Regions from separate parts of the Streptomyces sp. NPDC002463 genome, predicted to be linked through region 1. Evidence: riboswitches for the same ligand, from Rfam matches in the RefSeq annotation. Region 1 holds a riboswitch; the other holds the start of a gene.
What was found. Region 1 has a riboswitch for cyclic di-AMP ahead of ACFYX3_RS29815 (transglycosylase SLT domain-containing protein). Riboswitches for the same ligand answer to the same signal wherever they lie in the genome.
Positions count from the first base shown of each region.

Region 2: it holds a riboswitch for cyclic di-AMP, as region 1 does, so the genes downstream of both, ACFYX3_RS33565 (M23 family metallopeptidase) here and ACFYX3_RS29815 (transglycosylase SLT domain-containing protein) in region 1, are expected to answer to the same signal.

Region 1 covers NZ_JBIARL010000016.1:197,455-200,964, forward strand. Annotated here, with positions in the region: gene ACFYX3_RS29810 (phosphoribosyltransferase family protein) at 1-542, shown strand, start outside; gene ACFYX3_RS29815 (transglycosylase SLT domain-containing protein) at 526-1,362, opposite strand; cyclic di-AMP (ydaO/yuaA leader) riboswitch at 1,367-1,550, opposite strand; gene ACFYX3_RS29820 (hypothetical protein) at 1,927-2,529, shown strand; gene ACFYX3_RS29825 (phosphocholine-specific phospholipase C) at 2,583-3,510, opposite strand, start outside.
Region 2 covers NZ_JBIARL010000021.1:142,056-145,565, forward strand. Annotated here, with positions in the region: gene ACFYX3_RS33555 (M16 family metallopeptidase) at 1-114, shown strand, start outside; gene ACFYX3_RS33560 (M16 family metallopeptidase) at 111-1,508, shown strand; cyclic di-AMP (ydaO/yuaA leader) riboswitch at 1,707-1,870, shown strand; gene ACFYX3_RS33565 (M23 family metallopeptidase) at 1,883-2,653, shown strand; gene ACFYX3_RS33570 (GntR family transcriptional regulator) at 2,832-3,510, shown strand, end outside; partial or broken gene ACFYX3_RS33575 (hypothetical protein) at 3,490-3,510, opposite strand, start outside.

The sequences.
Region 1 (3,510 bases):
GCCACAGCCCCCGGAACCGGGCCGTGGCCGCCGAGCTCAACCGGGCGGGACTCGGGACGCTGCTCTTCGACCTGCTGACCGAGTCGGAGGCGGTGGACCGGGCGCATGTCTTCGACACCCCGCTCCTCGCCGGGCGGCTCGCCGGGGCCACGGAGTGGCTGGCCGGGCGTCCCGAGAGCGCGGGGCTGCCGCTCGGGTACTTCGGTGCGAGCACGGGTGCGGCGGCCGCGCTGTGGGCGGCCGCCGAGCCCGAGTCCCCGGTGAGCGCCGTCGTCTCGCGCGGCGGTCGGCCGGACCTCGCGGCCGAGCACCTGGCACGGGTGCGTGCCCCGACGCTCCTGGTGGTGGGCGGCGCGGACGCGATGGTCCTGGACCTCAACCGGCGGGCCCTGGCGCTGCTGCGCTGCGAGAACCGGCTCGCCGTGGTGGGGGGCGCCGGCCACCTCTTCGAGGAGCCGGGCGCCCTGGAGGAGGTGGCGGACCTCGCCACCTCCTGGTTCGCCGAGCACTTCCGGCGTGAGGGGATCAGTACGCCGAGTTGACGTTGTCGATGGAGCCGTAGCGGTCGGCCGCGTAGTTGCAGGCGGCGGTGATGTTGGCGACCGGGTCGAACAGGTCCAGGGACGTGCCGGGCACGTGGTAGGCGAGGAAGGTCGGCTCGATGACCTGGAGCAGGCCCTTCGAGGGGGTGCCGGCGACCGCGTTGGAGTCCCAGAGGTTGATGGCCTGGGGGTTGCCGGACGACTCGCGCATGACGTTGCGGAAGATGCCGTCGTAGGAGCCGGGGATGCCGTGCTGGCCCATGATGGCCAGCGACTCACGGATCCATCCGTCGAGGTTGTCGGCGTAGTTCGTCGCGGCGACCGTGGCCGCCTTGACGGCGGCGGGGGCGGCGACGGCCGGAGCGGCCGCGGCGGCGGAGGAGCCCGTTCCGGCGGCGACGGCGGGGGTGGCCGGCTTCGTCTTCGCCTGCGTGGGGGCGGCCTTCACGGAATCCCGACGAATCGTCAGTTCGAGGCCGGGGTGAATGAGTGACGGATTGTCACCCACGACGCTCTTGTTGGCGTGGTAAAGGTTCTTCCAGCCTCCCTGAATTCCCTTCTTGTGGGCGATCAGGGAAAGCGAGTCACCGCTCACGACGGTGTACGTGTGCGCGGCGGCCGGGGCGGCGGGAGCCTTGGCCGCGACCGGGGCGGCGAGGCTCTGGACGGCGATCTCCGGGGCGCCGGACACGGGCGCGGCGTCGGCGACGGCCGGGGCGATGAGCGGCAGGGCGAGTGCGGCGCCACCCGTGCCGACCAGGGCGAGGCCGCGGGAGACGGGGCTGCGGCGGTGACGGCGGTGCTTACCGTGAGCAGGCATGACGGTTTCCTCTCCGGCGCCTGCGGGGTGAGCTGTCGGGTTCGGACGGGAGATGTCCGGCCGCGCGCACGCGGCTGCACCCCGAGCCGTTCCGGAATCCGGACCGGCGTATTCGTGGGTCCCCCGCTCCTGCCGTCGGGTGAAAGGGAGTTTTACCGAGCGGCGGCAGGATTGGGCGTTCCGCTCGAATGGAGGTGACCGTAGGCCAGTAATGCGACGGATAACAAGGGGAGTGGGTCGCGGGCATCGGGAAATGGATCACGGAATTCGGGGAATTCAAGATCGATGCCGTCCGGGAGGCATCGAACTTCCTTGTCCGGTATGGGGCGGGAGAGGGGGCGGCCGGACCGGCGGGTCGTATGAGTGAGTCGCGTCACCAGGACCGCAATGTCCCATATGGTGCGTAATTCCTTTCGTGAGTAAATGGGGGGAAATTGCCTGGGGTGGGGTGTTCGTCGAGGGGTGGAGTGGCATGGATGCGAGCGGTGCTCCATGTGGGGGTAAAAGTCGCAAAAGGGACATTCATCGTGAAAGGTGGAGGCAGTCGACCCAGGAGACACCTCCATGCCGCCCTCCACCGCCCTGCTCAGCCCCGACACCCTCGACCGCGAGGCGGCCGCCCTCTTCGAGAGCGCCACCTGGCAGCGGATCGTCACGGACTGGACCGCCCCCGAGGAGTCGCCGCCCGCTGAGGACGGCTGGCGGAAGCTGCTCAGCGTGCCGGTGGACCGGCTCGTGGCCGAGGCCCTGGCCACCCTCCCGCCGGAGCTCCCCGCCGAGCGCCGGATCCCGGGACGGCTCGGAGCCGTGCTTCCGGACCGGCTGCACACCTGGCGCCGCATCGGCCAGGCCGACCTCCGCCCCTCGGTGCACCTCGGCTACGCGCGCCTCGTGCTGACCGAGTGGGGCTGGCAGAATGCCCCGTACAAGCTGCGCGACGCACGCGGTGCCCGGTGCGTCTGCGGTGCCCTCCTCGCCGCCCACCGCCTCGGCTACGGCAGCGCGGACACCATGAACGAGGCGGCCGCCTGGATCATGACCGAACTCCGGTCGCGCGGCTGGCAGGAGCTGATCGGGCCGTGGAACCGGGCCCCCGGCCGTACCGCCGCCGACGCGGTGGCCCTCCTCGACGCCACGGTCCGGCGCGCCGCCGAAGCGGGCCGCTGACGCCGTACCGGAGGCCGGGCGGCGGCCATGCCGCCGCCCGGACCCGCGGGGGATCAGCCGCTGATGCTCGGGGCTCCGGTCTCGATGTGGCCGGTGTACCGGCGCGACCAGGTGCCGTCGATGTCGGCGAGGATCGTGAAGTCGTACCAGCCGTCGTTGTACGCCACCGCGTTGAAGAAGTCCTCGCGGCTGGAGTTCGCCGGCACCGTGTACGTCCACGGGCCGTCCGAGCGGTAGGCGTTCGAGCGGATCGTGAAGGTGACGGGCCCGGCCGAGGTGTTGGTCATCTTGAACCACAGGGCCGTCTTGCCCGTACCCGCCTCCGGCGCGTACCTGGCGGCCACCTCGACCGCCTTGCCCGCCTTCGAGGCGTCCCCGATGAAGCGGCGCAGGAAGCGGTTGGGGCCCATCATCGAGATGTCGTACTTCCCCGAGCCCGAGCCGAGGCCGATGTTGAAGTAGTCGGTGGCCGTGCCGCCGGGGTCGACGGTGTACTGCCAGGCGGCGGTGTCCCGGTACTGGTGGGGGTGGATCGAGAAGTGCGCCGACCGCTTGGCCTCCGTGCCCTGGTTCGTCATCGAGAACCAGGCGAGGATCTTGCCCGCGGAGCCGAACTCGAAGCGGTCGAGGTTGCCGTTCACCTGGTACGGCAGGGCGCGCGCCGGGCGGGTGCCGGACTCCTGTACGGGCAGCGCGTTGTTCTGCGGGGCCGGGTTCGGCAGCGGGCCGCAGGTGGCCTGCCCGATCACCTTCGCCGTGGAGGGAAGGTTGGCCGGCACTCCGTACACCGGGTTGGCGAAGTCGAAGACCCCGGTCAGGTCGCCGGTGACCTTCCGGCGCCAGGCGCTGATGTTGGGGCAGGTCGCCGGGGTGCCGAGCGCCGCCGTCCAGCTCTCCATGAAGCGCAGCACCGAGGTGTGGTCGAAGACCTCGGAGCTCACCCAGCCACCGCGGGTCCACGGGGACATGACAATCATCGGG
Region 2 (3,510 bases), on a different contig from region 1:
GTCGCCGCGGCCAAGCTGCGCCCCGACAACCGCGCGGTGCTCGTCTACGAGCCCCTGGCGACCGAGCAGAGCGACAACGCCGACGGCGATGACGAAGAGGGAGCGGACCAGTGACCGACGCCGCCGTGTCTTTGACGAGCATGGACTTCCACCCGCAGCCCCAGCCGGGCGCCGCGAAGCCGTGGGCCTTCCCGGCCCCGGACCGCGGCACGCTGGACAACGGCCTGACCGTGCTCACCAGCCACCGCCCCGGCCAGCAGGTCGTCGCCGTGGAGATCTTCCTGCCGGCGCCGCTGGACGCCGAGCCCGCCGGTCTCGACGGTGTCGCGACCATCATGGCCCGCGCGCTCTCCGAGGGCACCGACCAGCACAGCGCCGAGGAGTTCGCGGCCGAGCTGGAGCGCTGCGGCGCCACGCTCGACGCGCACGCCGACCACCCGGGCGTACGGGTCTCCCTGGAGGTCCCGGTCTCCCGGCTGCCCAAGGCGCTCGGGCTGCTCTCCGAGGCCCTCATCGCCCCGGCGTTCCTGGACACCGAGATCGAGCGCCTGGTGCGCAACCGTCTCGACGAGATCCCGCACGAGACGGCCAACCCGGGGCGCCGCGCCGCCAAGCAGCTCTCCAAGGAGCTGTTCCCGGCCGAGTCCCGGATGTCCCGGCCGCGCCAGGGCACCGAGGAGACCGTCGCCGCGATCGACGCCGCCGCCGTCCGCGCCTTCTTCGAGGCGTACGTCCGGCCCGGCACGGCCACCGCCGTGGTCGTCGGTGACCTGACCGGCGTCGACCTGGAGAAGGTCCTCGCCGAGACGCTGGGCGCCTGGACCGGTGAACCGGCCGAGCCGCTCCCGATGCCGCCGATCACCGCCGACGACACCGGACGGGTCGTCATCGTGGACCGTCCCGGCGCCGTTCAGACGCAGCTGCTGATCGGCCGGGTCGGCCCCGACCGGCACGACAGCGTCTGGCCGGCCCAGGTCCTCGGCACGTACTGCCTCGGCGGCACCCTGACCTCGCGTCTGGACCGGGTCCTGCGCGAGGAGAAGGGCTACACGTACGGCGTGCGGGCCTTCGGCCAGGTGCTCCGCTCGGACGCCGAGGGGAACGGCGCGTCGATGCTCGCCATCAGCGGCTCCGTCGACACTCCCAACACGGGTCCGGCGCTCGACGACCTGTGGAAGGTGCTGCGCACCCTCGCCGCCGAGGGCCTCACGGACGCCGAGCGGGAGACGGCCGTGCAGAACCTGGTGGGGGTGGCGCCCCTCAAGTACGAGACGGCGGCCTCCGTCGCAGGGACGCTCGCCGACCAGGTGGAGCAGCACCTCCCGGACGACTTCCAGGCCCAGTTGTACGCGCGGCTGGCCGAGACCGGCACCGTCGAGGCGACGGCCGCCGTGGTCAGCGCCTTCCCGGTGGACCGGCTCGTCACCGTGCTCGTCGGCGACGCGTCGCAGATCGCGGAGCCGGTGCGTGCGCTCGGCATCGGTGAAGTGACCGTCGTGACGGGCTGATTCCGGTTCCGAGACGCCAACGAGAGGACCCCGACGGCATAGTTCGTCGGGGTCCTCCGCTTTGTCCGTATTGCGGTCAAGGTGATCGTTTGCCCTGTGGCATGTCTTACAAAAGGCGTGTCCGGTTGGTGATTGAAAGACGATCCGCATAGCGTCGGTGCGGCTGTTCGTCAGTGCACGTGCCGCAACCGCGGCATCGGACAGTCATCGCCGAGTCCCCGTCAGGCGCGAGCCTGGGGAGCCGGGGACCCGCATCGTCCCTGGGGTGAATCGGGCGCCTTCGTCTCGTACGGAGGGGCTCGTAGGAGACCTTCCTGCTCCGAACCCGTCAGCTAACCCGGTAGGCGAGAAGGAAGGAAAGGATCAGCCTCTACATGGCGTTCACCCGTGCCACCGGGAAGCATCGTGGTCCGAGCCGGATGGCGCGCCGCAGCGTGGGCATCGCCGGCGTCGCGACGCTCGCCACCACCGGCGTCATCGGAACCCTCGCCTCCCCGGCACTCGCCGCCGACACGGACGACCGCTCCGTCGAGGACACCGGCCTCACCCAGGTGATCACCGAGGACTCCCTCGTCGACCCGATCAACGCCCAGGCCACCGCCCAGGAGCAGGAGGCCGTCGAGGCCATCGCCGAGGCGAAGGCCAAGGCCGAGGCGAAGCGCAAGGCGGAGGCCCGCGCCAAGGAGATCCGGCTGGAGCGCGAGCGCGCCGCCCGCGAGGCCGAGCGCCGCCGCCTCGCCTCCTTCCAGGCCCCCGTCGCCGGCTCGTACGTCTCCACCGGCTACAAGACCGGCGGCTCGCTCTGGTCCTCCGGCCACCACTCCGGCATCGACTTCCACGCCGCCTACGGCACCCGGGTCGTCTCCGTCGGCTCCGGCACCGTCGTCGAGGCCGGCTGGGGCGGCGCGTACGGCAACAACATCGTGATCCGGATGAACGACGGCACGTACACCCAGTACGGGCACCTCTCCTCCATCGGGGTCTACGTCGGCCAGACCGTCGAGCCGGGCCAGCAGATAGGCGTCTCCGGCTCCTCCGGGAACTCGACCGGCCCGCACCTCCACTTCGAGGCGCGCACCAGCCCCGAGTACGGCTCGGACATCAACCCGATCACGTACCTCCGCGCCCGCGGCGTGAACGTCTGACCCGCACCGCGTCTCAAAAGCCCCGGCTCGTACTGAGCCGGGGCTTTTCGCTGTCCAAAAGACTTCCATGGATTACGCCGGGGCATCGGAAATTCCGGCGGGCTGCAATAGAGTCGACGATCGGCGCAGAACAGGCGCCGCTGGAATTGTCTCGCGCGCACCAAGGCGGAGGTCGGACATGCGCATTCCCGCGCACTCGGTATGCACGGCGATCCGGGACGACATCGTCTCCGGCGTGTACGAGCGGGGCGGTCGGCTGACCGAGGAGCAGCTCGCCCGCCGGTACGGGGTCTCCCGGGTCCCGGTCCGCGAGGCGCTGCGCACCCTGGAGTCCGAGGGCTTCGTCGTCACCCGCCGCCACGCGGGCGCCCACGTCGCCGAGCCGACCGAGCAGGAGGCCGCCGACCTGCTCGACATGCGGGCGCTGCTCGAACCGCTGGGGGCCGCACGGGCCGCGCAGCGGCGCACCGAGGCGCACCTCAAGGTGCTGCGCGGCCTGGTCAGGCTGGGGCAGGAGCGGGCCAGGCGAGATCAGGGCGAGGATCTGCGCTCGCTCGGCGGCTGGTTCCACGAGACGCTCGCGCAGGCCTCCGGGAGCCCCGCTCTGACGGCGCTGCTCACTCAACTGAGGCAGAAGATCGCCTGGACGTACGTCGTGGAGCAGCCCGCCCAGCCGGTCGAGGCCTGGGCCGAGCACGGCGCGATCGTGGACGCCGTGGCGCGCGGGGACGCCGAGCGGGCGCGGGCGCTGACCGCGCTCCACGCGGAACGCTCGATGCCGCTGCACCGGCTCAAAAGTCCGGAGCGGGGTCGTGTGAGGGTTTCGCAACATGCCGTCAACACGGCGAGCGCCCGAA